DNA from 3 places in the Brenneria populi genome. Region 2 is predicted to be linked to each of the others. Evidence: predicted binding sites of a transcription regulator. Region 2 holds the regulator's gene; each other region holds the start of a gene.
What was found. The regulator CRP, encoded in region 2, controls carbon source genes, mostly activating them, when cyclic AMP is high. The targets are predictions, from matches to a motif close to ATGTGANNNNNNTCACAT.
Positions count from the first base shown of each region.

Region 1: VSX58_RS15920 (PTS mannitol transporter subunit IICBA) is a predicted target of CRP. The motif match lies at 4,339-4,356, and genes of this name have one in related genera.
Region 3: VSX58_RS13295 (ABC-F family ATPase) is a predicted target of CRP. The motif match lies at 1,905-1,922, and genes of this name have one in related genera.

Region 1 is NZ_JAYWTM010000017.1:39,452-49,968, reverse strand. It holds gene glyS (glycine--tRNA ligase subunit beta) at 1-1,861, shown strand, start outside; gene VSX58_RS15925 (iron-containing alcohol dehydrogenase) at 2,893-4,038, shown strand; gene VSX58_RS15920 (PTS mannitol transporter subunit IICBA) at 4,497-6,416, shown strand; gene VSX58_RS15915 (mannitol-1-phosphate 5-dehydrogenase) at 6,484-7,632, shown strand; gene VSX58_RS15910 (MltR family transcriptional regulator) at 7,890-8,420, shown strand; gene VSX58_RS15905 (YibL family ribosome-associated protein) at 8,509-8,871, shown strand; gene VSX58_RS15900 (methyl-accepting chemotaxis protein) at 8,992-10,517, opposite strand, start outside.
Region 2 is NZ_JAYWTM010000014.1:137,965-148,481, forward strand. It holds gene VSX58_RS14725 (M20 family metallopeptidase) at 1-491, opposite strand, end outside; gene VSX58_RS14730 (transporter substrate-binding domain-containing protein) at 551-1,420, opposite strand; gene VSX58_RS14735 (ABC transporter ATP-binding protein) at 1,468-2,232, opposite strand; gene VSX58_RS14740 (ABC transporter permease) at 2,229-2,963, opposite strand; gene VSX58_RS14745 (ABC transporter permease) at 2,963-3,679, opposite strand; gene cysG (siroheme synthase CysG) at 4,150-5,529, opposite strand; gene ppiA (peptidylprolyl isomerase A) at 5,978-6,547, shown strand; gene crp (cAMP-activated global transcriptional regulator CRP) at 6,621-7,253, opposite strand; gene VSX58_RS14765 (OsmC family protein) at 7,572-7,979, shown strand; gene VSX58_RS14770 (phosphoribulokinase) at 8,041-8,910, opposite strand; gene VSX58_RS14775 (YheU family protein) at 9,053-9,289, opposite strand; gene VSX58_RS14780 (LysE family translocator) at 9,534-10,136, shown strand; gene VSX58_RS14785 (ABC transporter ATP-binding protein) at 10,183-10,517, opposite strand, start outside.
Region 3 is NZ_JAYWTM010000011.1:110,698-121,214, reverse strand. It holds gene VSX58_RS13305 (GNAT family N-acetyltransferase) at 78-641, opposite strand; gene VSX58_RS13300 (PhzF family phenazine biosynthesis protein) at 684-1,568, opposite strand; gene VSX58_RS13295 (ABC-F family ATPase) at 1,942-3,534, shown strand; gene hybO (hydrogenase 2 small subunit) at 4,136-5,284, shown strand; gene hybA (hydrogenase 2 operon protein HybA) at 5,288-6,319, shown strand; gene hybB (Ni/Fe-hydrogenase cytochrome b subunit) at 6,306-7,505, shown strand; gene hybC (hydrogenase 2 large subunit) at 7,483-9,189, shown strand; gene VSX58_RS13270 (HyaD/HybD family hydrogenase maturation endopeptidase) at 9,189-9,689, shown strand; gene hybE (hydrogenase-2 assembly chaperone) at 9,718-10,227, shown strand; gene hypA (hydrogenase maturation nickel metallochaperone HypA) at 10,220-10,517, shown strand, end outside.

The DNA.
Region 1 (10,517 bases), on a different contig from region 2:
AGAAAAACGCGGCCCGGCGATAGCGCAGGCGTTTGACGCCGCGGGCAAGCCGACCAAAGCGGCCGAAGGCTGGGCGCGCGGCTGCGGCATTACGGTCGATCGGGCTGAGCGCCTGAAAACCGATAAAGGCGAATGGCTGCTGTACCGCGCGCAGGTTAAAGGCGCGCGGACCCAGGCGCTGCTGGCGGGCATGGTCGGCGCATCGCTGGCTAAACTGCCGATCCCGAAATTGATGCGCTGGGGCGATAAAGAGACCCAGTTTGTGCGCCCGGTGCACACCGTCGTCATGCTGCTGGGCGATGAGCTGATCCCGGGACAGGTGCTGGGGATCGATTCCGCCCGCACCCTGCGTGGCCACCGTTTTATGGGCGAAGCGGAGTTCACCATCGACAGCGCCGAGCAATATCCCGGCATCCTGCTGGAGCGCGGCAAAGTGATGGCGGATTACGCGGCGCGTAAGGCGAAAATCAAACAGGACGCAGAATCCGCCGCGCGCAAGATTGGCGGTAACGCCGATCTGAATGACGCCCTGTTGGAAGAAGTGGCCTCGCTGGTGGAGTGGCCGGTGGTGCTGACCGCCAAATTTGAAGAGAAATTCCTGGCGGTGCCGGCGGAAGCGCTGGTGTATACCATGAAAGGCGACCAGAAATACTTCCCGGTTTACGACGACGACGGCAAGCTGCTGCCGAACTTTATTTTCGTCGCCAATATTGAATCCAGCGACCCGCGGCAGATTATCGCCGGCAACGAGAAAGTGGTGCGTCCGCGTCTGGCGGATGCGGAGTTCTTTTTCAATACCGACCGGAAAAAACGTCTGGAAGATCATCTGCCGCGTCTGGAAAGCGTGCTGTTCCAGCAGCAGCTCGGCTCATTGCGCGATAAAACCGATCGTATTCAGGCGCTGGCAGGCTGGATCGCCGAACAGATCGGCGCCGATGTGAATCACGCTACCCGCGCGGGCCTGCTGTCCAAGTGCGATCTGATGACCAACATGGTGTTTGAATTTACCGACACCCAGGGCGTGATGGGCATGCACTATGCGCGTCATGACGGCGAGGCGGAAGATGTCGCCGTCGCGCTGAACGAGCAGTATCAGCCGCGCTTCGCCGGCGACGATTTGCCCTCTTCCCCGGTGGCCTGCGCGCTGGCGATTGCCGACAAGATGGACTCGCTGGCGGGGATCTTCGGCATCGGGCAGCATCCGAAAGGGGACAAAGACCCGTTTGCGCTGCGCCGCGCGGCGTTAGGGGTATTGCGCATCATCGTTGAAAAGCAACTGCCGCTGGATCTGCAAACGCTGACGGAAGAAGCGGTGCGCCTGTACGGCGACAAGCTGACCAACGCCAAGGTGGTGGACGACGTGATTGAGTTTATGCTCGGCCGTTTCCGCGCTTGGTATCAGGAGGAAGGGCACAGCGTGGACACCATTCAGGCGGTGCTGGCGCGCCGTCCGACCCGTCCGGCGGATTTCGACGCCCGGGTGAAGGCGGTGAGCCATTTCCGCACGCTGGACGCTTCCGCCGCGCTGGCGGCGGCCAACAAACGGGTTTCCAATATTCTGGCGAAATCCAGCGATACGCTGAATGAGCAGGTGAATGCGGCGGTTCTGAAGGACCCTGCGGAAATCAAATTGGCCACCTATCTGGTGGTGTTGCGCGACAAGCTGGAGCCGCTGTTCGCCGCGGGACGCTATCAGGAAGCGCTGGTTGAGCTGGCCGAACTGCGCGAACCGGTCGACGCCTTCTTCGATCAGGTGATGGTGATGGCGGACGACGAGGCGGTGCGCGTCAATCGCCTGACGCTGCTTGACGCGCTGCGTAACCTGTTCCTGAAAGTGGCGGATATTTCGCTGTTGCAGTAGTGCCTTCACGCCCTCTCTTCGCGCTGAAAAGGGGGCGTTTATCCCGGATACGCCCGCCGGCGGGCGTATCAACGCGCGGGCGGGGAATAAACCGACGCTGTTTTTCATCGTCGTCGGAATATTTCATCCTGTACGACGCGACCGGATGAAAACGCCTTTTGGGGCTAATTGATTAACAGGTAAATATAAATTAAACATCATTTTATTAACGAACATAATTAATTCACATTCCACATTTTCAACATTCCTGCGGTTATTTTTACGTATATCAATGATGCCGTTTTAATTAACTATCCCCCTAAAAAAGTGTTGGTTTTATTCGGTTTCATTTTTTATGAAATAGAATAAAGATCACAATTATCACCCGATGCCACGGTTATACTGCGAAGAAATTCAGGCTATGCCTGGTTTAAATGGGAGTAGAAATAAAATAATAGCATGATGTTATTCAGCGCTTATGCCAATAGGCGTTATGTTCGTTATCTTTCAAACTTCAGGTAGGCTGGTTCTTGCTCGCCCCGTAGGCGGCGTTCAACCTGCTTCTGGCTGATTTTTCAGTCTCCCCAGTCAGTTACTGGCGTAAAATCTAGGGGATTAAATAAGATGTCGGGTATTTTTTTGCTCCTAGAAAATAATGAATAATTATTTTTAAATTCAGTTAAGTAACAATGAATTGTTTTTCAAGGCATATGGTTTACGTAAAGAAATCGCGCTGACGCCGGCTCAGCAGGAGAAAATCCATAAATGGGGCGAATAATAGAGCCAACGCAGATGCAGCGGAAAAAGGTATTTAATCTCTTGATGACCAGACAGAGGCGCAGTCCTGTTGTTGAACGGCTGGAATGAAAAAGAATAAAAATAATATACTCTAAATAATTCGAGTTGCAGGAGGCGCCGGCAAACCCGGCGCCGCATTGTGCAAGTTGAAATACGACGGGTAAAGCCGGGGATTTCCCCCCCGATGGCACCGTGACTCTCTGTTTGCCGTAGCACTATTTTATATAGCTTACTATTAATTACAGGAGTTCATTATGAGTGCGATTAATTTTTCCATCCCGCGTGATATCACCTACGGCGAAAATGCGCTGGCGCGGCTTACCTCCCTGCGGGGCAGCCGGGCGGCGATCGTTACCGGCGGCAGTTCGATGAAACGGCATGGTTTTTTGGCTCAGACCGAGAAACTGCTCAATCAGGCCGGGATGGATTGCCTGCTGATTGACAACGTCGAGCCGAACCCCTCCGTGGCGACGGTGCAGCGCGGCGCCAAAGCGATGCTTGAATTTCAGCCGGACTGGATCGTGGCGATTGGCGGCGGGTCCGCTATCGATGCGGCAAAAGTCATGTGGTGTTTCTATGAGCATCCGCATCTTACGCTGGCGGATATCCTGCCCGTCGGCGCGATGCCCCCGCTGCGCAACAAGGCCAAGTTCGTCGCCATTCCCTCCACCAGCGGCTCGGCTTCGGAAATCACCGCATTTTCCGTGATTACGGATACGGAAAGCCATATTAAATACCCCATCGTGGCGTCGGATATGGTGCCGGATATCGCGATTCTCGATCCGGCTATTCCGGCGACCTGTCCGCCGCACATTACGGCGTATTCGGGGATGGATGTGCTGACCCACGCGCTGGAGGCCTATGTCTCTACCGCCGCCAGTTCGTTTACCGACCCCTACGCGCTGGAAGCGATTCGGCTGGTATTCGAGAATCTGGAAACCGCCTACCTCTCCCCCGACAATATGCAGGCGCGTTTCCATATGCATAACGCCTCCGCGCTGGCGGGGATCGCTTTCACCAACGCCTCCCTGGGAATCATTCATTCGCTGGCGCATAAGATCGGCGGCGAGTTCGGCGTTACCCACGGACTGGCCAACGCCATCATGCTACCGTACGTGATTCAGTTTAATCGCCACTGGACCCATAAATATCAACAGATTGAGAAGCGTTTCGGCATTATCAATCTGGCCGAGGCCATCCGCGATCTGAATCATCGGCTAAACATTCCCGATACGTTCCGCGAGTGCGACGAGGTGGATTTCAGCGAAGATAAATTCACTCAAGTGCTCGACCGCATGAGCCAGAATGCGCTGGACGACCCCTGTACGCTAACCAATCCCGGCCATCCGAAAGTGGAAGATATGAAGGCGCTGTATACCGTCTCTTACTACGGAAGCTAACGGCGGCCGTCCGGCGATGCTAACGCCCGTTCTCGACGCGTCGGGAGCGGGCGTTATTTTTTGCGCGCGCCTGATGAACGCGTTACGCGGATCGACTAACCGATAGCGCGTTTCGCCCGTCCGATTCGCCATTCAATCGCAAATAAATTGTGATTTCTCTCCCATAAATTGAACAAATGCATGTTACGAAATTGTGATTTGCATCACATCTTCGTTACTCCCAAAATGCGCAAATTTTGTACAAAAACGCCTTTTTTTGTGATTAACATCACTTATTTGCGCCCATTTTGCGTGTCAGAAATGTGATCTATATCACAAAATTCCATCTGATTGCTAAGTGAAAACAGAATGTTAGAGTCCGACCTGCATACGGGGATGCGGACGGAAATTGCTCACTCCGTCTCACGATCATGACCACGCGCTCTCATTGTCAGCGCGTTCAATAGGAGTGTGTTTTTATGCTTTCACCAGACATCAAGATCAAAGTTCAGAACTTTGGTCGCTTTCTTAGCAACATGGTGATGCCCAACATTGGCGCATTTATCGCCTGGGGTATTATTACCGCGCTATTTATTCCTACCGGCTGGCTGCCTAACGAAACGCTGGCGAAACTCGTCGCGCCGATGATCAGCTATCTGCTGCCGTTGCTGATCGGCTATACCGGCGGTCGCCTGGTCTTCGGCGAACGCGGCGGCGTGGTCGGCGCCATCACCACGATGGGGGTGATCGCCGGGACGGATATTCCCATGTTTATGGGGGCGATGATTGCCGGCCCGCTGGGCGGCTGGGCGATTAAGCGTTTCGACGGCCTGGTCGACGGCAAAATAAAAAGCGGTTTTGAAATGCTGGTCAACAACTTCTCCGCCGGTATTATCGGCATGCTGTTGGCGATCCTGTCGTTTCTGGCCATCGGCCCGCTGGTCGAACTGTTCTCTCAGGCGTTGGCCGCCGGCGTTAACGTGATGGTGCGCAACGGCCTGCTGCCGTTAGCCTCCATTTTCGTCGAGCCGGCAAAAATTCTTTTCCTGAACAACGCCATTAACCACGGCATCTTCTCGCCGCTCGGGATTCAGCAGGCGACCGAAACCGGCAAATCCATTTTCTTCCTGATTGAAGCGAACCCCGGTCCCGGCCTGGGCGTGCTGATCGCCTATATGCTTTTCGGCCGCGGCAACGCGAAAGAGTCCGCTCCGGGCGCCGCCATCATCCACTTCTTCGGCGGGATTCACGAAATTTACTTCCCTTACGTGCTGATGAATCCGCGTCTTATTATCGCCGTTATCCTCGGCGGGATGACCGGCGTGTTTACGCTCGGCCTGCTGGGCGGCGGTTTGATCTCTCCGGCGTCTCCCGGATCGATTCTGGCGGTGTTGGCTATGACGCCAAAAGGCGCCTACTTCGCCAATATCGTAGCGATTGTGGCGGCATTCGCGGTGTCTTTCGTGGTTTCCGTTATTTTGCTGAAAAGCGCGAAAAACAAAACGGAGGAAGATCTTGGCGAAGCCACCCGTCGTATGCAGGCGCTGAAATCGTCGGCAAAAGAAGCGGATCGCGCCGAGGTCGGCGTCAGCGGCGATTTGAGCACCGTGCGTAAAATCATCGTCGCCTGCGATGCCGGGATGGGCTCCAGCGCCATGGGCGCCGGCGTGCTGCGTAAGAAAGTGCAGGACGCCGGGCTGAAAAATGTTTCCGTAACCAACTGCGCAATCAATAACCTGCCGCCGGATGTCGATCTGGTGATTACCCACCGGGATCTTACCGAGCGCGCGCTGCGTCATGCGCCGCAGGCTCAACATATCTCGCTGACCAACTTCCTTGATAGCCGGCTGTATAGCGATCTGGTCGCCCGCCTGACCGCCGCGCAAGGCAGCGCCTCTCCCGCCGCGCCGGAAGCCGCGGCCGCCAAACCGGATGTCGCCGGCGAAGGGGCGAAGCTGTTCCAGCTTGGCGCCGCCAACGTTTTCCTCAACCAACATGCAACCACCAAAGAACAGGCCATCCGTTTCGCCGGCGAACAGCTGGTGAAAGGGGGCTACGTCGAGCCTGCCTACGTCGACGCCATGCTGGAGCGCGAAAAACTGACGTCGACCTATCTGGGCGAATCCATCGCGGTGCCGCACGGGACGATCGAAGCCAAAGATCAGGTGCTGAAAACCGGCGTGGTTTTCTGCCAGTACCCCGACGGCGTGCGTTTCGGCGAAAACGACGATGAGGTCGCGCGCCTGGTCATCGGTATCGCCGCCCGTAATAACGAACACATTCAGGTAATTACCAGCCTGACCAATGCACTGGACGATGAATCCGTGATTGAGCGTTTGGCGCATACCCAGAACGTACAGGACGTGCTCGACCTGCTGTCGGGCACAAAGAGCGCCTGAGTTTACGGTGACGCCGCCCGCGCGGGCGGCCTCTTGTCAGCATGTTGTTTTAAAAGGGTAAAGCATAATGAAAGCATTACATTTTGGTGCTGGAAATATCGGTCGTGGATTCATCGGTAAACTGTTGGTCGACGCCAATATCGAACTGACCTTCGCGGACGTGAATCAGCCGCTGTTGGATGCGCTGAACCAGCGCAAAAGCTATCAGGTTCGCATCGTGGGAGAGCAGACGCGGCTTGATACCGTCAGCAACGTCAGCGCCGTTCATAGCGGCAGTCCGCAAGCGGCGGCGCTGATTGCCGACGTCGATCTGGTCACGACGGCCGTCGGGCCGCAAATTCTGGAAAAGATCGCCGGCGCCATCGCGCAGGGGCTGGTGAAGCGCCACGCGGACGGCAACGCGCGCCCGTTGAATATTATCGCCTGTGAGAATATGGTGCGCGGCACCAGCCAACTGAAACAGCATGTGCTGAAGCTGCTGCCGGCCGATCGGCAAGAGTGGGTGGCGCAGCATGTGGGTTTCGTCGATTCCGCCGTCGATCGTATCGTACCGCCTTCCGAAGCCGGCAGCGACGATGTGCTGGCCGTGACGGTTGAAACTTTCAGTGAATGGATCGTCGACCAGACGCAGTTTAAAGGAACGCCTCCGGCCATCCCGGGCATGGAGCTGACCGATAACCTGATGGCTTTTGTCGAACGCAAACTGTTTACGCTAAACACCGGTCATGCCATCACCGCCTATCTGGGCCGGCAGCTTAAGCATCAGACGATTCGCGACGCCATCCTCGATCCTAACGTACGCGCCGTGGTTAAAGGCGCGATGGAAGAGAGCGGCGCGGTATTGATTAAACGCTACGGTTTCGATCCGGCGAAACATGCGGCCTATATCAATAAAATTCTCAGCCGTTTTGAAAACCCCTACCTGCATGATGACGTCGAACGCGTGGGGCGTCAGCCCTTGCGTAAACTGAGCGCCGGCGACCGGCTGATCAAACCGCTGCTGGGGACGCTGGAATACCTCTTGCCGCATGATAATCTAATCGTCGGTATCGCCGCCGCGATGCATTTCCGTTGCGAACAGGATCCGCAGGCGCGCGAACTGGCCGCATTGCTGGAAAAACAGGGACCGCAGGCGGCGCTGGCGCAGATTTCAGGTCTGGATGCGCAGAGTAAAGTTGTCGCGCAGGCGGTGAGTGTGTATAACGCCATGCGGTAATGGGCGGATCGTTTCTGCTTGGTGATCCCTGATTACGTTTATATCCTACATACTTCGCGTTGCGGGACACAAGGTTACCGTTTTGCGCAACGCGACGCGTGGGCCTTTTACGGACCGGGCCGGTGTATGACGGGTATATAACCGTTGATGTTTGGAGCTGGCGATGCCGGGTATAACCGGCGTCGCCGCATTCGCCGGTAGAAAGCATCGCCGGGTCGGAGATAATCTGTGTGCGGGTAGCGGGACGAGAAGTAGCGATGGAAGAGACACAGGCGTTTGAAAACCGGGTTCTTGAATCACTCAATTCAGCATCCACGGTACGTGATTTTATGCTCCGGGCGGCCGACTTACTGGCCGAAGCGGTCAGTGTTCTTATGTTGCAAGTGTTCCGCAAGGATGACTATGCCGTTAAATATGCGGTTGAACCATTGATGATGGGCACAGGTCCGCTCGGGGATCTGTGCGTGCGCCTCAAGCTGATTTACGGGCTGGGCATGATCGGCCGTAAAGAGTATGAGGACGCGGAATTGCTGATGGCGTTGAGCGACGAGTTGTTGCACGACGGACGTCATTACCGTTTTACCGATGATGAAATTCTTGGCCCGATCGGCGAACTGCACTGCGTCGGCATGTTGCCCGCGCAGCCGCCGCTTCCCGCCGGGGAAGATGTCGCCGATGACCTACTGATTAGCATGCAGCAACAGCGTTATCAGCAGATGGTCCGCTCCACGCTGGTGTTATCGCTTACGGAATTGATTTCCCAAATCAGCATGAAAAAAGCCTTTTAGCCGATATTCCCACCGCACTGCACCTGCGATAGGGTTTAGTGTATGCTTGCACCCCGCATGATCCCCCCGTTATACAGGTTGATACGTTATGAAAGAGCAGGAAAAAGCAGAAATTAAACGTCTTAGCGATCAATTGGATAAATTGAATCGTCAACAGGTCGCCCTACTTGAGCAGGGAGACGCCGAAGCGACGGCGTTGAATCTGGCAGCGTGCGAAAAGCTGACGGCGGAAATCGAACGGCTGCGCAATGCGCGGGAGCGGAAACTCAGCCAGGAGGCGAAGAAGCTGACTCGCCTGCCTTTCAGCCGCGCCATCGACAAAAAAGAGCAGGCGAATCTGGGCGCGCTGAAGAAAAGCGTCCGCGGACTGGTGGTGGTGCACCCCATGACGGCGCTGGGGCGCGAAATGGGGTTAAAAGAGATGATGGGCTACGCGCCGAAACCCTTTTAAGCCGCCGGTGCGGCACTGAGCGGCAGGCTATCCGCTTCTTTTCCGTTATCCCCGCCGGCGATTCCCGCCTTAGCGGGAATAACCAATTAAAGCGCGGGAGTGCGCCGGCGGCAGCGGACGTTACCGCTTGTCGTTCAGCTGTAGCGACGGGCGGGAGAGCGCGATGCCGGACGGCGTGTCGTCGTCCTGCGTGCCTGACAGACGAAATACGGACACCGCCTGTTTCAGCAGCGCGGCCTGCTCTTCCAGCGAATCCGCCGCCGCGGAGGATTGCTCGACCAGCGCGGCGTTTTGCTGGGTGGTGCTGTCCATCTCCACGATCGCCTGATTGATCTGCGTAATTCCCCGGCTCTGTTCGTCCGAAGCGGTGGCGATCTCACTCATAATGCTGTGCACCTGAGTCACCGAAGCGACGATATCGTTCATCGTTTTACCCGCGTTGCCGACCAGTACCGCCCCGTTGCTCACTTGTTCGACGGATTCGGCGATCAGGCTGGCGATCTCTTTGGCGGCCTGGGAGCTGCGTTGCGCCAGATTGCGCACTTCGCTGGCGACCACGGCGAATCCCCGCCCTTGCTCGCCCGCGCGGGCGGCTTCAACGGCGGCGTTCAGGGCCAGGATATTGGTCTGGAAAGCGATGCCGTTAATCACGGAGGTGATATCCGCGATACGCCGGGAGCTGTGCTCGATATCGGTCATGGTTTTCACCACGTTATTCACCTGCTCGCCGCCCTGTTGCGCCGTTTGGGAGGCGCTGAGCACCAGCGTATTGGCGTGGTGCGCATTGTCCGCGTTTTGTTTTACCGTGGCGGTCAACTGCTCCATGCTGGCGGCGGTTTGCTCAACGGCGGCGGCCTGCTGCTCGGTCCGGGAGGAGAGATCGGTGTTGCCGGCGACGATCTCCCTGGAAGCGGTGAAGATCTGGCTTACGCCGACGCGGATCTCATCGATCATGTTATGCAGGTTGGCGTTCATCTTCGACATGGCGCTGATGAGCTGGCCCAGTTCATCACGGCGGGTGGTATTGATGGTCATGGTGAGATCGCCGGTGGCGATACGTTCGGCCATATCCAGCGTATTGTGCAGCGGCGTCGTAATCTGGCGTGAGATAAACCAGGAAACCAGCAACCCGAGCAGAAGCGTAATCAGCGCGGTGATGCCCATCTGGATCTCGGAGCTGCGGATATCATGCTGGGTAAGCCGTAGCTGTTCGTTAAGCAGGGACTCGATGATCTGGTTGAGCCGATCGGCGATAGTCCGCATCTGCTGCGCTTCGGCCATCTCTTCCTGATAGGCGGGAATATACGCCATCGCGCGCCCTTGATAAACGCTCATCGTGCCGAGGACCGGCGTAAGCGTCTCCTTCTGCTGCGCCGACAGATCCGGGTGCTGGTGCAGCGCGTTCAGCGCGGTTTGCGCCTCTTTAATCGCGGCGGCGAGTTTTTCCTGCGCCTCCTCATCGCGCGACAGCAATAAGCCGCGCACGTGGTAGCGTACGGCCATCAATTTATAATTAAGATCGGAAAGCAGCAATTGCAGCGCCGGCGTGGCGTAGTCCGTAATGAGCTGTGCGCCCAGTTGTTTTAATGGTTCTTCCGTTTCGGAAAGATTCCAGCTTTTCCTGACGCTATCTTTTTTATTAATCG
Region 2 (10,517 bases):
GATGAGCCGCCTTCTTCCGCGGGACAGCCGTAAAAGCGAACGGTGCCCGGCAGATTATGCTGTCGCAGGTAATCTTTAACCGCGGTCGCCGCCTGTAGCGACGCGCTGCCCAGCAGGTTGTGTCCGCAGCCGTGTCCATTGCCGCCATTTTCCAACGGCCTGGGTTCGGCGACGTTCGCCGCCTGGCTTAGGCCCGGTAAGGCATCATATTCGCCCAGGATGGCGATAACCGGCGAGCCCGAGCCATATTCGCCCAGCAACGCGGTGGGCATGCCGGCGATGCCGGTCGTCAGACGGAATCCTTCCGCTTGCAACACGGCCTCGTGCCGCGCGGCGGAGCGGCGCTCCTCATAGTTCAGCTCCGGCGTATCCCAGATAGCGTCGCTGAGCGTGCAGAATTGTTGTCGTTTCGCCGCGATCAATGCGCAGATCTCTTCTACGATGTTTGGGTCGATCGGCGGCAATGTCTCTTCAGTTTGTGTCGCATTCATTTAGGTAGACTCGTTTCTCGCTGGGTAATAAATATGGATTGTGCGATCGCTGAGAGAACTCAGAGCGGCGCGGTATCCATACCAAACCACTTTTCACTCAGCGTTTTCAGCGTGCCGTCGTTTTTCGCTTTCTCAATCGCCGAGTTAAACAGGGCGGTTAATTCCGGATCGGATTTACGCAGGCCGACCGATGAGCCGCTGCCCAGAATGCCGCCGACAAACTGTGGTCCAGGCAGAACGATACTTTCGTTGCCCGGTTTTTGGGTGACGCCGGTCAGGTAAGCCGCCGACGCGATCACCAAATCCACGCGTCCTGCTTTCAGATCGAGATCTTGCTCTTGCGTGGTTTTATACTCACGTACGGTCATTACGCCTTTGAAATATTTATCCAGGAAGGTGCTGGCGATTGAAGCGGACTGTACGCCTATGGTTTTGCCTTTCAGCAGCGGCTTCAGTTTTTCAATTTCCGCCAATGTCGCCGCTTCGTTTTCCGGTTTCATCGAGAAGCGTTTGCCCATATCCGGCATTTCTTTGGCCAACGGGCTGGATTTCAAGGTTGCAAAGGTTTGTCCGGCCTGGGTATATGGCTGGCTGAAGTCGATCACTTCACGACGTTTGTCGGTGGCGGACATCCCGGAGATGATGGCGTCGAACTTACCTGCGTTCAGCGCAGGAATCGAGCTGGTAAATGGCTGCACCATCATTTCGCACTTCACCTGCATGTTGTCGCACAGCACTTTGTACAGATCGATTTCAAAACCGTCTAGCGTGCCGTCCGGCTTGGTGAAGTTATAAGGGTAGTATGCTCCCTCGGTGGCGAGCCGTACAGTGGTCCATTTCTTCTCCGCGGCGGACGCGCTGAATGCGGCGATCAGCGTGCTTGCCAGGCACAGTGAACAGGCGATGGTTTTTAATTTTGATTTCAACATAAAGATCTTCTCCCGGTGTAAATAGCTTTAATAATGGGTTTGTTACATTACCAACTGGCGATAAATTGACGGAAACGGGCCGACTGGCTGGCGGTGAAAACCTGTTCCGGCGTTCCCTGTTCCTCGATGGCGCCCTGATGCAAAAAGACCACGCGATTAGAGACTTCGCGGGCGAAGTCCATCTCATGGGTGACGACCAGCATGGTCATCCCTTCATCGGCCAGCGCGCGCATAACGCGCAAAACTTCGCCGACCAGCTCCGGATCGAGCGCGGAGGTCGGTTCGTCAAACAGCATGACTTTCGGCGCCATGGCCAAGGCGCGAGCGATGGCCGCCCGCTGCTGCTGGCCGCCGGAGAGGTGGGCGGGGTAATAATGTTGTTTATCGGCCAGCCCTACTTTTTCCAGCAGGTGCCGGGCGTGCTCCACGCACTCCGCGTGCGGGCGTTTTAATACGTGCACCGGCGCTTCGATCACGTTCTCCAATACGGTTTTATGCGACCACAGATTGAAGTTCTGAAATACCATCCCGAGCCGTGAACGTATGCGTTCGATCTGCTTGAGGTTGGACGGGCGGCTCTGCCCCTTGCGATTGGTTTGCATGGCGATCGTCTCGCCGTCGACGATGATTTCGCCCCGATCGGGCAGCTCCAACATATTGATGCAGCGCAATAAGGTGGATTTTCCCGAACCGGACGAACCGAGAATGGAAACCACCTCTCCCTGGTTGGCATCAAGAGAGATCCCTTTCAACACTTCCAGAGAGTCGAAGCTTTTATGAATGTTTCGCAGGCTAATCGCTGGCGTGGTCATTGGATATCTCCCAATTTCTTAATTTTTTTTGCCGTCGGCTGTGCGACAGGCGCGCGTAAGTGAGGCGTGACGCTATATTCCGCCCATATCAGCAGACGCGTCAGAATAAGGTTGATAAAGAGATAGATCGCGCCGGCGATCAGGAACACTTCGAGCGCCCGGTAAGTTTCAGAGATGATGCGCGCCGCGATGCCGGTAATTTCCATCAGCGTAATAATGGACGCTAATGACGTGGATTTGATCATGGAGATCAATTCATTGCCGTAAGCGGGCAGCGCCTGACGCAACGCCTGCGGAAAAATAACGCGTCTGAAAATCATCAGCGTCGGCATGCCGCAGGCGCGGGCGGCTTCGATCTGTCCTGCGGGGACGGACTGCAGTCCGCCGCGGATAATTTCGCTGGCGTAAGCGCCGGTACACAGGCTGAGGGACAGCAGCGCGCACCAATAAGGCTCGCGCAGCAACGGCCAGAGAACGCTTTCCCTGATCCAGGAGAATTGTCCCAGTCCGTAATAGATCAGGAATAGCTGCACCAGTAACGGCGTACCGCGAAAAAACAGCACATAGGTACGGGCGATGCCGCGTAGCACGGGGTTGCCGCCAATCTGCATTAACGCCAGGCCCAGCGCCAGAAAGAACCCGAGAAATACGGAGCCGATCGCCAGTTGCAGGGTTAAGGGAATACCGGGAATAATTTCCAGAAACGTTTCATAAATAAAAGAAAAATCCATCAGCGTTTCACACCCCGGGAATAATAGGCTTCCGTCCGGCGCATGATCCAGCCGGAACAGAGAGAGATAAGCAGATAAAGCATCGCCGCCGCCATAAAGAAATCAAACGGTTTGCCTGTCGAACCGGCGCCGGTCTGGGACTGGCTCAGCAGTTCGGCGACGCCGGTAACGGATACCAGGGCCGAGGCTTTCAACACCAATTGCCAAACGTTGCCCAGCGCGGGGAGCGCATGGCGCAGCAATAGCGGCATGATGATGCGCCGCAGGCGCAGCATGGTTGACATACCGCAGGCCTTGGCCGCTTCGATCTCGCCTTTGGATAAGGCGTAAAACGCGCCGCGGAACACTTCTGTCTGCTGCGCGCCGGAAGAGACGCCGACGGCGATAACCCCGGCGACAAAACCGGGAAGGCCCAAAAATTCATTGCTGCCGAATAGATTGGCGATCGTGGTTAACGCCGAACTGCCGCCGAAATAGAGCAAATAGATGATAAGCAGATCGGGCACGCCGCGTACGATCGTGGTGTAGGCGTCAGCCAGATAGCGCGCGGGACGGTTGCCGCAGATTTTCGCCCAGGCGCCGAGCGTGCCGATCAGCGCGCCAAGCAGAAACCCGCCGCACGCCAGCGCCAGCGTCATGCCCATACCGATCAGTAATAATTTTCCCCAGCCATTTTCACCAAAACTGATGAGTTGCCAGAAAGTCACTTCTTCCACAGATAGCTCCCAACGATTTATTGTTCCGATACCGATAGATACAGAACGTTTTTTGTGATCAGAGGACCGCTCACCCTGTTCGGGAACGACGATGCGGATAGGTAGCTTCTTCAGAGACAAACAGAGAGATATGTCCAGACCGGGTCTGCGGGATTTCAGCCGGGTATCGCTTTGCTATTCTGTTGAAGTACTTAGGGAACTAAGCAATATCCAGGCCACTTTTTGTTGATTCGGCGACTGACTAATTATTCATATATTTTGCTTATAAAATAATATGAATTTAATGGGAAAATGATCGCCGGGATGGAAGGCGAGGGGAGAAGAGTCGCTCTGTTCGCCGGGAGGTAACCAAAATAGTGCATGTGTTGCACTATTTTGGCTTTGCGATCTATTTTGGTGCGCTGGCGCGTCGCGATCCTTGTTTCTCTCCGCGCGGCCGGCGGCGTTCGGATAGCAAAAGCGCCCGGCGGTTATTCTGCCGGCTGGGTAAACCAGTTCAGTTTTTCTCTGAGGCCGACGACATTACCGACAATGATTAAGCTCGGGCTAACGGCCTGTTTTGCCAGCTCCCCAAGCTGCGACAGCTGCCCGGCGAATACCCGCTGCGCCGTGGAAGTGCCATTTTCGACCAGCGCCACCGGTACGGTTTCAGGAAGCTGCTGTTCTATCAATTTTCGCTGAATATAATCGGCCTGCTGCAGGCCCATGTAGAACACCAGCGTCTGTTTTTCGGCCGCCAGACTGGCCCAATCAAGCTCGGCGTCATGCTGGACATGGCCGGTGATTAGCCGTACTCCCTGAGAGTAGTTGCGGTGCGTCAGCGGGATGCCGCTATAGGCCGAACAGCCGGAGGCGGCGGTAATGCCCGGCACCACAGAGAAGGGGATTCCGGCCTGTCGCAAATGCTCCAGCTCCTCGCCGCCGCGGCCGAATATGAAAGGATCGCCGCCTTTCAGCCGTACGACCCGTTTTCCCGCCAGCGCTTTTTCCTGCAGCAGCTGATTAATCTGTTCCTGAGGAATGCAATGATGTCCCGACTGTTTGCCGACGAAAATACGCTCGGCGTCGCGTCTTATCAGGTTAAGCACCCCCTCTGAAACCAGGCGATCGTAAACCACGATATCCGCCTGCTGTAGCTTCTGTAAGCCTTTCAGCGTTAATAGCCCGGCGTCGCCGGGGCCCGCGCCCACCAGCGTTACTTCCCCTCTGTCATCGAGCGGTTCAGAAAATAGTTGCTCGGTGAGGCGCTGGACGCTGGCGGCGTCGTCATTCGCCAGCGATTGCAGCAGCCGATCGTGAATAAACAGTTTTTCCCAGAAGCGACGGCGAGTATCCGATTTTCTGAAGCGGCTTTGCACGCGCTGACGCAGTTCTCCGGCAAAGGCGGCCAGCTTGCCAAGGTGCTGCGGCAGAAGACTTTCCAATTTTTCACGCAGTATACGCGCCAGCACCGGCGCGCTTCCCCCGGAAGAGACGGCAACCATCAGCGGCGAGCGGTCGATGATGGACGGCATAATGAAACTCGCGCTCTGCGGGTCATCCACGGTGTTGCAGAAAATCTGCCGTTGGCTGGCATGGTCGTAAACCTGCCTGTTGATTTCGCTATCGTCGGTGGCGGCGATGACCAGCCATGTGCCCGTCAACAGCTTGGGATCGAACGATCCCTGAACCAGGGTCGCCCGCTTTTCTTGCTGCCAGTGAATAAATTTGTCGTTGAAGCCGATGGCGTTCACCGTAAGAATGGCTCCGGCATCCAATAATAGTCTGGCCTTGCGTTCCGCCACTTCTCCCCCGCCCACCAGCAAACAGTGCTTGTCGCGTAACTGACAGAATATTGGCAGGAAATCCATGTGGTGCCTCTTGATAATTAGGGTTGATAAAAGCCGCCTGCCGCCGGGACAGAATACGGAAGAGCAATATCGATGGCGATCTCTTATCCGTCGCGCCGCGGCCGTCGACGCTGGATAAGCTACGCTGCTGTCTTTGACCTGAACGCCATTTCCCGTAACCGTGCGGCGCGCATTTTCCAGACCGCGACCATCATATAGGCGAAAATGCTGTTTTTTCAATGGGCTGTCGAATAATAATTCACTGACTCTTTGTGTCGTTACCCATCAACGATCGCGGCGCGGACTGCGAGGCCTTAATAATAAAGCCGGCATCAAGCCGTACGGTATCTGATGATGGGTTACGGTAGGCATTCCGTACGTAAAAAAAAGTAAATGGGTGGCGTTGGCGGGTGCGGATACTTACAATCACTACGCTTTCTGTAGTCGATTTCTTCAAAAAGGAATTCTCATGCTCAAACGTACTCTGGTTGCGGCGGCAGCCTTTATTTCTCTCACCGCTTTTTCTCCGGCGTTTGCCGCTTCCGGCACAACGCATGTTTTACTGACCACGTCGGCAGGAAATATTGAACTGGCGCTGGATAATCAAAAAGCGCCGGTTTCGGTGAAGAATTTTGTCGAGTACGTTAATAGCGGCTTTTATAACGGGACGACGTTTCACCGGGTGATCCCCGGCTTCATGATTCAAGGGGGCGGCTTCACCAGCGACATGAAGCAGAAAGCGACCAATCCGGCGATCGTTAACGAAGCGGATAATGGCTTGCGCAATTTGCGCGGCACCATTTCTATGGCGCGTACGGCGCAAAAAGACAGCGCCACCAGCCAATTCTTTATCAACGTGGCGGACAATGCGTTCCTCGATCATGGGCAGCGTGATTTCGGCTATGCGGTGTTTGGTAAAGTGGTGAAAGGGATGGATGTGGCGGATAAAATCGCCCAGGTGCAAACCGAAAACGTCGGCCCTTATCAGAATGTGCCCACCAAGCCGATTGTGATCCAGTCAGCGAAAGTTCTGCCCTGACGGGTCATTCCCTACGTGCGGAAAAAAACGTGAGAATACTCTCACGTTTTTTATCGTCGAATCATATTGCGGCTTAACGGGTGCCGTAAACCACGATGGTTTTGCCGTGCGCGGAGATCAGGTTTTGGTCTTCTAACATTTTCAGGATCCGCCCCACGGTTTCACGTGAACAGCCGACGATCTGGCCGATTTCCTGACGCGTAATTTTTATTTGCATGCCGTCCGGGTGGGTCATGGCATCCGGTTGTTTCGCCAGGTTCAGCAGGGTCTGAGCAATACGCCCGGTGACATCAAGGAATGCCAGATTGCCGACTTTCTCCGACGTCACCTGCAGCCTGCTGGCCATCTGAGCAGACAGACGCATCAGAATGTCGGGGTTCACCTGAATCAGCTGTCTGAATTTTTTATAGGAAATTTCAGCGACTTCACAAGCCGTTTTCGCCCGCACCCAGGCGCTGCGCTCCTGACCCTCTTCAAACAGGCCGAGCTCGCCGATAAAATCGCCCTGATTAAGGTAAGAAAGGATCATCTCTTTGCCTTCTTCATCCTTGATCAGCACGGCGACAGAGCCTTTCACGATGTAGTAAAGCGTCTCTGCTTTTTCACCCTGGTGAATAAGCGTACTCTTCGATGGATACTTGTGGATATGGCAATGAGAAAGGAACCATTCGAGAGTCGGGTCTGTTTGCGGTTTGCCGAGAACCATTCGATATCATCCTCTGTTGTCAGTCACTGCGCAAATCACAGGGCTCAGAGTTCCCTGTACGGCGTATTTACTGTTAAAAGTTCAAATTCAGTGTAGGCAGAGCGACGTCCGGGAATATACTGAAGCCTTTATCTGGCGACGTCATCATCTCCCGGCATCTGAGTTTGTCCAGAATAAGGCAGATTCTGCTGTTGTTTTTAACACAGCTTGAAGGACGTGTCTTGTGTTGTCTCACCTCAGCATGATAAAGCTCTGGTTATCAGATGATTTTGTACAGTAACGATATAAAATTTCAAAAAATTTTTAGCGGAGGGCGCCATGCGGGCTCGAGTGAAGTGGGTTGAAGGTTTAACATTCCTTGGCGAATCATCTTCCGGACATCAGGTTTTAATGGATGGCAATTCGGGGGATAAAGCGCCGAGCCCGATGGAAATGGTATTGATGTCGGTTGGCGGATGCAGCGCGATCGATGTGGTATCGATACTGCAAAAAGGGCGTAATGACGTCGCCGACTGCGAGGTTAAGCTTACGTCAGAACGGAAAGCGGAAGCGCCGCGCCTGTTTACCCATATCAACCTGCATTTTATCGTAAGCGGCAAAGGGTTGACCGAAAAAGCCGTAGCGCGCGCGGTCGCGCTCTCCGCGGAACGGTACTGCTCGGTGGCGCTGATGCTGAGCCAGGCGGTGGAGGTGACCCACAGTCATGAAGTCAGGGAGTTGGCGTAGCGCTCCGAGCCGACGTCGCGCGGTATTGACCCGACGGGTTATGCCGCGCCTATCCGTCGGGCTATTGAATTTTTTTCCCTTCCAGCAACCGCTGCACCAGCGGCGCCATAATTAACTCCATCGCCAGCCCCATTTTCCCGCCGGGCACCACCAGCGTATTGATATGAGAAATAAACGATCCCTGCAACATCGCCAGCAGATAGGGGTAGTCGATATTATCCAGCCCCTGAAAATGGATCACCACAAAGCTCTCGTCCAGCGAAGGGATCGATTTTGCCGCGAACGGATTGGAGGTGTCCACGGTGGGAACCCGCTGGAAGTTGATATGGGTGCGTGAAAACTGCGGCGTAATGTAGGAGATGTAATCTTCCATGGAGCGAACGACCGAATCCATTACCGCTTCGCGCGAGTGGCCGCGTTCGTTCACATCGCGGATCAGCTTTTGAATCCACTCCAGATTGACGATAGGCACCACGCCGACCAGCAAATCGACATGCTGCGCCACATTGTGCTGAGCGGTAACGACGCCGCCGTGCAGCCCTTCATAAAAGAGCACGTCGGTCGGCTCGGGCATCGGCTCCCACGGCGTGAATGTGCCGGGCACCTGATTGTAGGGAATGGCTTCATCGTAGGTATGAAGGTATTTACGCGTTTTCCCTCGTCCGTGCTGACCATATTCGATAAAGGATTGCTCGAGCAGGCTAAAGTCGTTGGCCTCCGGGCCGAAATAGCTGATATGACGGCCGAGATCCCGCGCCTTGCGGATCTCCATATCCATTTCCGGACGGGTATAGCGGTGAAAACTGTCGCCCTCAAGCCGGGCGGCGCGCATGTTTAACTGCTGAAAAATCTTGTGGAATGCCTGGCTGGTCGTTGTGGTTCCCGCGCCGCTGGAGCCGGTAACCGCAATAATCGGGTGCTTATGTGACATAAGGCGCTTCACTCCATGATGGTGACGCTCGCTCCGGCGCTTCACGGAGCCGCGTCATCAAAAAACAAGGTTTCAGTCGGCTGAAAAGGTTTCTACCATTGTTAGCATGGTTAATGATGCCGATGCATCTTCTTTTTGGCCTTCAGCTTAGGTGATGTCTGCCGGCGCTAAGCTGGTCGCGGGGCATGATGTTGATGGTTTCATGCAGCTCCGACCATACCAGCGCCACGGCGCCGGACTCCAACTGCCGGCGCACGTCGGCAACCTTCTGCGGCAGCGTCCGCTCCTGCTCGCCGTAATCCGTGCCTTCGCGGAGAACGAAGGATTCGATGAGATTTTCCAGTGTTTCAGGTTCGAGCTGTTGCCAGGGAATGATCACGATATTTGTCCAGAAAAAATGTTGTGCAATCAATATCACGCTGTTAGCTTCAATGCCGCCGCTTAACAGTCCATGCTTTACAACTATACCCTAAATAATTCGAGTTGCAGGAGGGCGGCATTGCTGCGACAAATCCGCCTGCGGCGCTCCCGCGGGGGCGGGCAACGACGTCAACGCATAGGCAACTTGAAGTATGACGGGGATATAACCGCAAAATTGCTTCGGGGTGAGGAGCGCCCATTACATGGAATTGAGTTTGTTTCTGTCGATGTTAGGTTTTCTCTGGGTCGCCGCCATTACGCCGGGTCCGAACAATATGTTGCTGACGACGTCGGGCGCCAATTTCGGTTTTTTGCGTTCTCTGTGGTTGATGTTGGGCATTCTGTTCGGCATGCAGAGCATTTTATTGCTGGTGGCATTCGGCGTCGGCAGTCTGATCCTGGTCTATCCCTCTTTGCATTTCGCGCTGAAAGCGCTGGGCAGTTTGTATCTGCTTTGGCTGGCGTGGAAAGTCGCCACCGCCGCTTATGAAAAGCTGGAAACCCTGGACGCGCCGCCGCGGCCTATTCGGTTTTATCAGGGCTGGCTGCTGCAATTTCTCAATCCCAAAGCCTGGCTGATGGCGCTGGGGGCGGTCGCCAGCTTTAGCCTGCCGGGCGCGGAATATCACCACTCGGTAATGGCGATAAGCTTCGGTATCGTACTGGTGAACCTGGTCGCCGGCGCGATATGGCTCGGGTTCGGTACGTTGATCGGCCGCCTGTTGCGCAGTAAAAAAGCCTGGATTACCTTCAACGTCTCTATGGGATTGCTGACGGCGGCCTGCGTGTTGCTGATTTGGCATTAGCCGTGCGGCGCAGGCAAGCCGCCTCCCGGCCTGCGCCAACGGCCTGCTACGACGAGGACGAGAATTGCCGATTCATCCGCTCTAGCTGTTCCTGGGCTTCAAGCCACGCCATTTCGCTCTCTTCCAAATCCGCTTTCGCCTTTATCTGCCGCTGTAAGCACTCCGTCAGCTCCGCCTTGCGGCTGGCGTCATAAATCCCGGAGTCCGCCAGGCTGGCCTCGACGGTTTCCAGCGCCGCGCCCAGCTTCTCCATCTGCTGTTCGAGCCGGGCGATTTGCTTGCGCAGGGGCTGCGTTTGGGCCCTCAGTTCGGCCTCCCGGCGCTTTTGCTCCTTTCTGGCCTGAGCGCTGTTGGCGGCGTTCTCTTTGGGCGCCTCGCCGG
Region 3 (10,517 bases), on a different contig from region 2:
CAGAAAGGCCGCGCGCAGAGCGCTCCGGTTACGCCGCCGGCCGATAAGCGTTGGCGATGCGTAACTACCGCCGCGCTTTATGGCTGGTAGTAATAAACATTCTGATCGAAACAGCGATCGCCGATTTTCTCGGCGTTTTTGCGCTGGTGATGAAAACGAAAGCCAATCCGCTGAGCCAGCGCGTTGCTGCGCGGGTTGGCTACCGAGGCCCTAATAACGCACTTATTCAAGACGCCTGCGTTAATGTAGGCATTCACCATGGTTCGCACCGCTAACGAAACAATGCCCTTGCCCTCGAATGGTGCGGCGATCCAATAACCAATCACGCCTTCTTGGTCCCTGATCGTATTGAATGAGACGATACCGGCAATATCCCCGTCCCAGCGGATAATGTAGACCGCGGCGGCGCCCGCGGCGAACTCGCTGCGGTTCGCCCTTATCGTGTTCAGCGTATCCGCGACGCAGGTTACCGAATCCGGCCAGGGCAGGGTAAGACGCAGACGCGATTTCTCTTGTTGCACCAGGGAGAAAAGGGCATCGGCATCGCTCTCCTCTTGCAGGGTTAAATGCAGATGCGGCGGATGATGTAGTTCACTAAGCGTTCTCACGCGGTCCTCTCCTGTATCCGATCTATTATTCATTGTCGCCATATGTGGCCGTATGCCCGATCCGGCTGTTAAATCCTATACCCGCAGCGTACCGTCAATAAGGGTTACGCTATGCCCGCCGACCCAAGGCTCGTCATTCAGATATACCACGGATATCCGGCCGTCGCTCTGAAGTTTGGTGCCTTGCCTAACGCGGTAATCAAGCTGTTGCGAGGCGTCGCTATCCGGGTAGTGCTGTTGGCGCAGAATACAGGCCAGACAGGCATTGGCGCTGCCGGTGACCGGATCTTCCTTGATGTGGCCCAGCTCGATATAAAACGTGCGGACTTCGTAATCCGTCGGAATGGCGTTGTCGTGCGGCCCGTAGACGGCGATGCCGTTGATGCGGCAGGCCGCCTGCAAATCGGCCAGCGATTGCGCGTCCGGCGCGACCTCCAGACAGCTCCTGGCGTCGTCCATGCGTATCATCAGCCAGCTTATGCCCATACGCACCGTGGCCGGGGCGTAGCGCTTATCTATTCTGGCGCTGCCGAGCGTGCGCTCCAGCAAGGGGGTGAGGGTGGCATCAAAAGGCTCGATGGTGGCCGGCGGCACGTGAAAAGCCAGCGAGTCGTCGTCATTAATATTGATCGGCACCAGGCCGATGCCGCTTTGTTGGATAATCTGCCCGGGGGATTTGGTCGGAAAGCCCGACTCCAGCAGCGCGTGCGCCGTACCCAGCGTTGGGTGCCCGGCAAACGCCAGCTCCTGCTCAGGGGTAAAGATGCGCACGCCGTAGTCGGCCAGCGGATTGGTTGGCGGCACGACAAAGGTGGTTTCCGACAGGTGGGTCCAACGGGCGATATTGCGCATCTGTTCGTCGCTCAGGCCGTCGGCGTCGAGAACGACGGCCAAAGGGTTCCCCTTGAGCGGCTGCCGGGTAAATACGTCGATTTGTTTAAAGCGTCGCTGTTGTGGCATAAGGCACTCTTTCCTGACATCCCGCTATTTTTCAAATCGCGCTTATGGACGCGGGATGAAATCCAGGGGCATAGATGATGAGATCGCTAATTATGGCTGTAAATCAGCGCGTTGTCTTTCGCTTCGCACGCCGTTTCTTCATGTCGATGGCAATCCCGGGTTAAATCTCGCGCACAGCTGGCCGCGATTATGGGTAGTGCTGTTCACTTAAGCCGATTTTTAGGGGAAACACAGGGGGAGGTTCCCGTAGGGACGCCTCACCCCTGTGGTCGCCCCGTGTATCTCGATACTTAAACGATCGGCATTACCGCGATTATAGGGGGCTTTTGTGGCATAATGCGGCCAACATCACATTCTGACTTGAGTAAGTTCTGTGCTAAGTACCAACAATATCACGATGCAGTTTGGCAGTAAGCCATTGTTTGAAAACATTTCAGTTAAATTCGGCGGCGGTAATCGCTACGGCCTGATCGGCGCCAACGGCTGCGGTAAATCCACCTTTATGAAAATACTGGGCGGCGATCTGGCGCCCAGCTCCGGCAATGTTTCCCTCGATCCCAACGAGCGTTTGGGGAAATTGCGTCAGGATCAGTTCGCTTTCGAAGAGTACAGCGTGCTGGATACCGTCATCATGGGGCATGCCGAGCTCTGGGCGGTGAAAGAAGAGCGCGATCGCATTTACGCGCTGGCCGAGATGAGCGAGGCCGACGGCTATAAAGTCGCCGATCTGGAAGTGCAGTATGGCGAGATGGACGGCTACAGCGCGGAAGCGCGAGCCGGAGAACTGCTGTTGGGCGTCGGTATTCCTTTGGAGCAGCATTATGGTCCGATGAGCGAGGTGGCGCCCGGTTGGAAACTGCGCGTTCTGTTGGCGCAGGCGCTGTTTTCCGATCCGGATATCCTGCTGCTTGATGAACCGACCAACAACCTGGATATTGATACCATTCGTTGGCTGGAGCAGGTGCTGAACGACCGTAACAGCACCATGATCATTATCTCCCATGACCGCCACTTCCTGAACATGGTGTGTACCCATATGGCGGATCTGGACTACGGCGAGCTGCGTATTTATCCCGGTAACTATGATGAATATATGACGGCGGCGACGCAGGCGCGCGAGCGCCTGCTGGCGGACAACGCCAAGAAGAAAGCGCAAATCTCCGAGTTGCAGTCGTTCGTCAGCCGGTTTAGCGCCAACGCCTCCAAATCCAAGCAGGCGACTTCGCGCGCCCGCCAGATCGATAAAATTCAGTTGGAAGAGGTGAAAGCCTCCAGCCGTCAGAATCCGTTTATTCGCTTCGAGCAGGATAAGAAACTGTTCCGCAACGCGCTGGAGGTGGAGGCGCTGGCGAAAGGGTTTGATAACGGACTATTGTTCAGCAAACTTAATCTAATGATCGAGGTCGGGGAGAAGGTCGCCGTCCTGGGAACCAACGGCATCGGGAAGTCGACGCTGCTGAAAACCCTGGTCGGCGATCTCCAGCCCGATAGCGGCACGGTGAAATGGTCGGAAAACGCGAAGATCGGCTATTACGCTCAGGATCACGAATATGAATTCGACGACGCGCTGACCGTGTTTGACTGGATGAGCCAGTGGAAGCAGGGGAGCGATGACGAGCAGGCGGTGCGCAGCGTACTCGGGCGTTTGCTGTTCAGCCAGGACGACATCAAGAAAAAAGTGAAGGTGTTGTCCGGCGGCGAGAAAGGCCGCATGCTGTTCGGCAAGCTGATGATGCAGCGTCCTAATATTTTGGTTATGGATGAGCCGACCAACCACATGGATATGGAGTCCATTGAGTCGCTGAATATGGCGCTGGAAATGTATGAAGGCACGCTGTTGTTCGTCTCCCACGATCGGGAGTTCGTCAGCTCCCTGGCGACCCGTATTATTGAAATGACGCCGAACAAAACGATCGATTTCAGCGGGAATTATGAGGATTACCTGCGCAGCCAGGGTATCCAATAACGGTCTTAATTCGCTTCGTGCTGTTTTAATCAGGACGGCATGGCTGATAGCCATGCCGTCTTTTTATTAACATTTTTCATGATTCTTTATATTTTTTACGCAGATAAAAATAATCCGCCGATATTTATTCGTTAAGCATTGCCCTTAAACGGGAATTTAAAATGCGAGTTATTTCACTCTCCATTTTTAAACTAAAAAATCTAAAGTAAGTAATTTTTTCTTATGGCGAAGAGTACGCCGTCCCAAAGATGGTCAATCCAGGAAATAAATAAATTAAAATAATGTGTTTTGAGAAATTTTGATGTTTATCAAAATATTAAGCTAGTCGTTTTCCGAGATGGCCGATGAGGTTAATCGGTTTAGCTAACGAAAAATAAACGCATGGATAATTTATGATGGCTATTGAGATTATTTCTCATTTAAACAAAACGCCTTCTTTTAAATAGAGCCCATACGCATAAGGTCACAGTTATAAAAGAAATAAACCGCTTATTGTCCTGACGATTGATGAAGATCAAGTCTGTTAAATAAACTTCCTCATTACCATACCCACACACATATCGCGTGTTACTCCGTTCGGGTTACAGGAGAATAATAAAAAATGAGTGGGGAAAATTTAATGATTTCCCATCACGGTATTAATCGCCGTGATTTTATGAAGTTATGTGCAGCACTGGCGGCATCAATGGGATTGGCGGACTCCGCCGCCGCGGAAATCGCGCAGTCGATAGGCTCTACGCAGCGTCCGCCGGTTATCTGGATCGGGGCGCAAGAGTGTACCGGGTGTACGGAGTCTCTGTTGCGGGCGACGCATCCAACGATTGAAAATCTGCTGTTGAACACCATCTCGCTGGAATATCACGAAGTGCTGTCCGCCGCTTTCGGCGAACAGGCGGAAGAAAATAAGCATCGTGCTATTGAGCAATATAAAGGGAAATACGTTCTGGTCGTTGATGGATCCATCCCCATCAAAGACGGCGGCATCTACTGCATGGTGGCGGGGAAGCCGATCGTCGAGCATATCCGTGAGACGGCGGAACACGCGGCGGCGATCGTCGCTATCGGTTCTTGCTCAGCCTGGGGCGGCGTTCCGGCCGCCGGCAGCAACCCCACGGGCGCGGTCAGCCTGCAGGATGTCCTGCCGGGGAAAACCGTGATTAATATCCCCGGCTGTCCGCCGAATCCGCACAACTTTCTGGCGACCGTCGCGCATATCATCACCTATCAGCGTCCGCCCGCGCTTGACGCCGAGGGCCGTCCGACGTTTGCCTACGGCCGCTTGATTCATGAAAACTGCGAACGCCGCCCGCACTTTGACGCCGGTCGCTTCGCTAAAGAGTTCGGCGACGAAGGACATCGGCAGGGGTGGTGTCTCTACCATCTGGGCTGTAAAGGGCCGGAAACCTACGGCAACTGTCCGACGCTGGAATTCTGCGACGTCGGCGGCGGCATTTGGCCGGTCGGCATCGGGCATCCTTGCTATGGCTGCAACGAGAAAGGCATCGGTTTTACCAAAGGCATTTTTCAGTTGGCCAACGTGGAAAATCCGACGCCGCGGGTGGAGAAACCGGACGTCCATAGCCCTGAAGGCGGCCATATCTCAACCACGGCTACGGGATTAATCGGCGGCGTGCTCGGCGTGGTTGGCGGCGTCAGTCTGATGGCGGTGCGCGAGCTGGGGCGTCAGCAAAAGCAGGCGGCGCAAAAAAACAGTCAGCAGGATGCTGGAAACGCACCACGGGAGGGTTAGGCCGTGAACAGACGCAATTTTTTCAAGCTGGCCTCCGCCGGCGCGTTGCTGGCCGGCACGCCGTTGGCGGGGCAGGCCGCGGCGACCAATAAACCGCCGATCCCCGGATCGCTAGGCATGCTTTACGATTCGACGCTGTGCGTCGGCTGTCAGGCCTGCGTCAGCGAATGTCAGCAGCTCAACAAGCTGGACTACAAGCCGGACAGCAAAATCTACGCCGGCGGCGATCCCGCCTGGTCGAACAACGATAAGCTCAGCCCTTACACCAATAATATCATTCAGGTGTGGCGCTCAGGCGACGGTAAAAACAAGGATCAGGTTGAGAACGGCTACGCCTATATCAAAAAACAGTGCATGCACTGCGTCGATCCGAACTGCGTTTCGGTTTGTCCGGTCTCGGCGCTGAAAAAAAACCCAAAAACCGGCGTCGTGCATTACGACGCCAGCGTTTGTACCGGTTGTCGTTACTGTATGGTCGCCTGCCCGTTCAACATCCCCAAATACGATTATGAGAATCCGTTCGGCAAACTGCATAAATGCGAGCTCTGCAATCAGCCGGGGCTGGAGCGCTTAGATAAGGGCGGCCTGCCGGGATGCGTGGATGTCTGCCCCACCGGCGCGGTTATTTTCGGCACCCGCGAAGCGCTGCTGGCGGAGGCGAAACACCGGCTCTCCCTGCAGGCGGGGGAGGAATATCGCTATCCGCGCCAGACGTTGGCCAAGAAGGATACGTATCTCCATACCGTGCCCAAATACGACCAGTATGTTTATGGCGAGAAAGAGGCGGGCGGGACGCAGGTGCTGGTTTTGGCGGGCGTGCCTTATCAGAATCTCGATCTGCCGGAGCTGGCCGAACTCTCTACCGGCGCGCGTTCCGAGCATATTCAGCACACGCTGTACAAGGGGATGGTCCTGCCGTTGGCGGTACTGGCGGGCCTCTCCGTACTGGTGCATCGCAATACCCGCGCGGACCGGCTGGATCACGACGACGCGCAGGCGGGTAAAAAACAGGAGAACGATCATGACGGCGCATAAAGCGAGTCCATTGGGGGGACGTCTGGTCAGCTGGCCGGTGATGTTGCTGGCGCCGTTTGTCATGCTGTGCGCGCTGCTGATTGTCAAACGTCTGGTGTTCGGCATCGGGTCGGTCGCCGCGCTAAACGGGGGCTATCCCTGGGGGATCTGGATCGCCTTCGACCTGCTGGTCGGCACTGGTTTCGCCTGCGGCGGCTGGGCGCTGGCCTGGGCCGTCTATGTTTTTAACCGCGGGGAGTACCACCCGCTGGTGCGTCCGGCGCTGTTGGCCAGTCTGTTCGGCTACTCGCTGGGCGGCCTGTCGATCACCATCGATGTCGGCCGTTACTGGAACCTGCCCTATTTCTATATCCCGGGTTTCTTTAATACCTCATCCGTGCTGTTCGAAACCGCGGTCTGCATGACGATTTATATCGGTGTGATGGCGCTGGAGTTCGCGCCGGTGGTGTGCGAACGCTTTGGCTGGAAAGTGTCGCTCAAGCGATTAAATAAGGTGATGTTTTTTATTATCGCCCTGGGCGCGCTATTGCCGACCATGCACCAGTCGTCCATGGGGTCGCTGATGATTTCCGCCGGCTATAAGGTGCATCCGCTGTGGCAAAGCTATGAGCTATTGCCGCTGCTGTCGCTGCTGACCGCCTTCATCATGGGCTTCTCCATCGTGATGTTCGAAGGTTCGCTGGTGCAGGCCGGGCTGAAGGGCCGCGGCGCGGATGAGAAACCGCTGTTCGCCCGCTTGACGCGCATCCTTCAGGTCTTGCTGCTGCTGTTCGTGGCGCTGCGCTTCGGCGAAATCATCTGGCACGACAAGACCAGTTATCTGCTCAAGGGCGACCGCTTTGCGCTGACCTTCTGGTGCGAAGCCGCGTTAATGATTTTCCCGCTGATCATGTTCCGCTTCAAACGCTGCCGCGATGACTCGCGCCTGCTGTTTTTAGGCGCGCTGAGCATGCTGTTCGGGGCGGCCGTATGGCGGCTGAGCTATTCTATGCTGGCTTTCAACCCCGGCGGGGGCTACCACTACTTCCCGGCGACATCGGAAGTGTTGATCTCCATCGGTTTTGTCGCGATTGAAGTCTGCGCATACATCTTGTTAATCCGGCTGCTGCCGGTACTTCCCGCGCTGGAAGGCGTTCATAAGAATTATCAGGCCGAGGTAAAGCATGAGCCAACGCATCACCATTGATCCTATTACCCGCATTGAGGGGCACCTGCGCATTGACTGCGAAATCGAACAGGGAAAAGTCACTAAAGCCTGGTCGTCCGGCACCATGTGGCGCGGTATGGAAGAGATTGTTAAAGGCCAGGATCCGCGCGATGCCTGGATGATCGTGCAGCGTATTTGCGGCGTCTGCACCACGGTGCATGCCATCGCATCCGTGCGCGCGGTGGAAAACGCGCTGCAGCTGAATGTTCCGGTTAACGCGCAGTATATCCGTAACCTGATCCTGGCCGGGCATAGCATCCATGACCATATCGTTCACTTCTATCAGCTCTCCGCGCTCGACTGGGTTGACGTCACCTCGGCGTTGAACGCCTCGCCGCAGAAAGCGGAAGCGTTGCTGAAAGGGCTGTCCGACTGGCCGCTGAACAACGCGGCGGAGTTCACCAAGGTGCAGCAGAAGCTGAAAGATCTGGTGACCAGCGGCCAACTGGGCATTTTCGCCAACGGCTACTGGGGTCACCCGGCGATGGCGCTGCCGCCGGAAGTCAACCTGATCGCGGTCGCCCACTATCTGCAGGCGCTGGAGTGCCAGCGCGACGCCAACCGTATCGTGGCGATCCTCGGCGGTAAAACGCCGCATATCCAGAACCTGGCCGTGGGGGGCGTCGCCAACCCGATCAATCTGGACGCGCCCAGCGTGCTGAACCTGGAACGCCTGATGTATGTGAAGTCGTTTATCGATCGCCTGGGCGATTTTATCGAGCAGGTCTACAAAGTAGACTGCGCGGTGATTGCCGCCCACTATCCCGACTGGCTGACGCTGGGCAAAGGCGCCGATCACTATCTCAGCGTGCCCGAGCTGCCGACGGACAATAAAAACGGCAGTTTCCTGCTGGCCGGCGGTTATCTGGAAAACGGCGATTTCGCCAAATTCCGCCCCATCACCAGCCATAACGACAAGTTTTTGATTGAAGGCATCAAAGAGAGCGGCAAGCATGCCTGGTATCAGGATGATGAACCGCTGGCGCCGTGGGAAGGGCTGACGCGTCCCAACTATACCGGCTGGCAGGACGACGGCAAATATTCGTGGGTGAAATCGCCGACCTTCTACGGCAAGACCGTGGAGGTCGGGCCGTTGGCGTGGCTGCTGTGCGGCCTGGCGGCCAAGCATACGGAGACGGAAAAACACTTCGCCGAGGTGACCGCCGCGTACCAGAAGCTGACCGGGCGGAAACTGGAGGTGGAACAGCTGCACTCCACGCTGGGCCGGGTTATCGGCCGCACGGTGCACTGCTGCGTGCTGAAAGATTCGCTGGCGCAGCAGTGGCAGGCGCTGGTGACCAATATCGGCAACGGCGATCATCAGACTTTCATCAAGCCCGATCTGTCGCCGGATACCGAGTTCCGCGGCGTCGGCTTCGGTGAAATGCCGCGCGGCATGCTGTCGCACTGGGTCGTGTTTAAAAACGGCAAGATTACCAATTACCAGGCGGTGGTGCCCTCTACCTGGACATCCGGCCCGCGTAACTTCGACGGCGTTCCCGGTCCTTACGAGCAGTCGCTGGTCGGCACGCCGGTCGCGGATCCGCATAAGCCGCTGGAAGTGGTGCGCACCATCCACTCTTTCGACCCGTGCATGTCCTGCGCGGTGCATATTGTGGATACGGTAAGCGGCAATGAAGTGACCCGGGTCAAGGTGCTGTGATGAATATACTGGTGTTGGGTATCGGTAACCTGCTGCTAAGCGACGAAGCCGTCGGCGTACGCATTGTCGAGGAGTTGGAACGGCGCTATCAGTTTACGCCGGCGATCGACATCCTTGACGGCGGCACCTCGGGCATGGAGCTGATGGACGCCATGGCCGACCGCGATCATCTGATCGTGGCCGACGCCGTGCTTACCGGGCAGGCGCCGGGCGAGGTGGCGGTACTGCGCGACGGCGAAGTGCCGGCGCTGTTTACCCGCAAGATTTCTCCGCACCAGTTAGGTTTGTCCGATGTGCTGATGGCGCTGCAAATGACGGGCGAATTTCCTCGCCGGCTGACGCTGGTCGGCGTGGTGCCCGAATCGCTGGAGGTGCATATCGGCCTGAGCGAGACGGCGGCGCGGGCGGTGGCGCCCGCGCTACGGCAAATTATTGCGGTGCTGCGGCAAAACGGGGTCACGGTGAGTGAACGTGAACAGTGCGAGGTCTGCGGTGAATAGACAATCCGAAGCCGGCGATTTGCGCGTAATGCCGGATCAACGCAAAGAATCTTCGCCGGTTATCCGCCATGATGAGGATCATCCGGCGGCCTGGCTGGAGGCGATGTTCTCGCAGATTGGCCGGGAAAAGATGCAGATGCTGCCTTTTTACCGTAAAGGCATTCCGGTGAAAGCCTGCGGGTTTACGCTGTTTGAACGGCAGTGGGCGGGCTGTCTGCTGACGCCGTGGATGATGAGTCTGCTGGTGTTGCCGGGGCCGGGGCAGATTTGGCCCGTCAGAACATTGGCCGACCGTCTGGCGCTGTCGCTGCCCTGCGGCGACGTCACCTTTATCGTCGGCGAAATGGCGGGAAAACAGTATCTCTCCTGTTCGTTAATGTCGCCGATCGATAGCCGGATGAGCGGCGAACAGGCGGTTGCGCTGGCGGAACAGAGCGCGAAAATGGCGCTGTCGTTCCCGGTCGCCGATGCCGATGCGCCGCAAAACCTCAGCCGGCGCGCGCTGTTTAGCCGCAACCGGAGTACGCATCATGCATGAAATTTCCATGTGCTATAACGCACTGGAGCTGATTGAACAACAGGCCCGCCGGCACAACGCCCGGCGGGTGACCGATGTCTGGCTGGAGATCGGCGCGCTATCCTGTATTGAAGAGAGCGCGCTGCGTTTCTGTTTTGCGTCCGTTTGCCGTCAAACGCTGGCCGAAGGGTGCCGGCTGCATATCGCGGTCCGCGCGGCCAAAGCCTGGTGCTGGGAGTGCAGCGCCGTGGTGGATGTGGTCGAGCACGGCGCGGGATGCCCGCGGTGCGGCAGCTACAACCTGCGCGTTG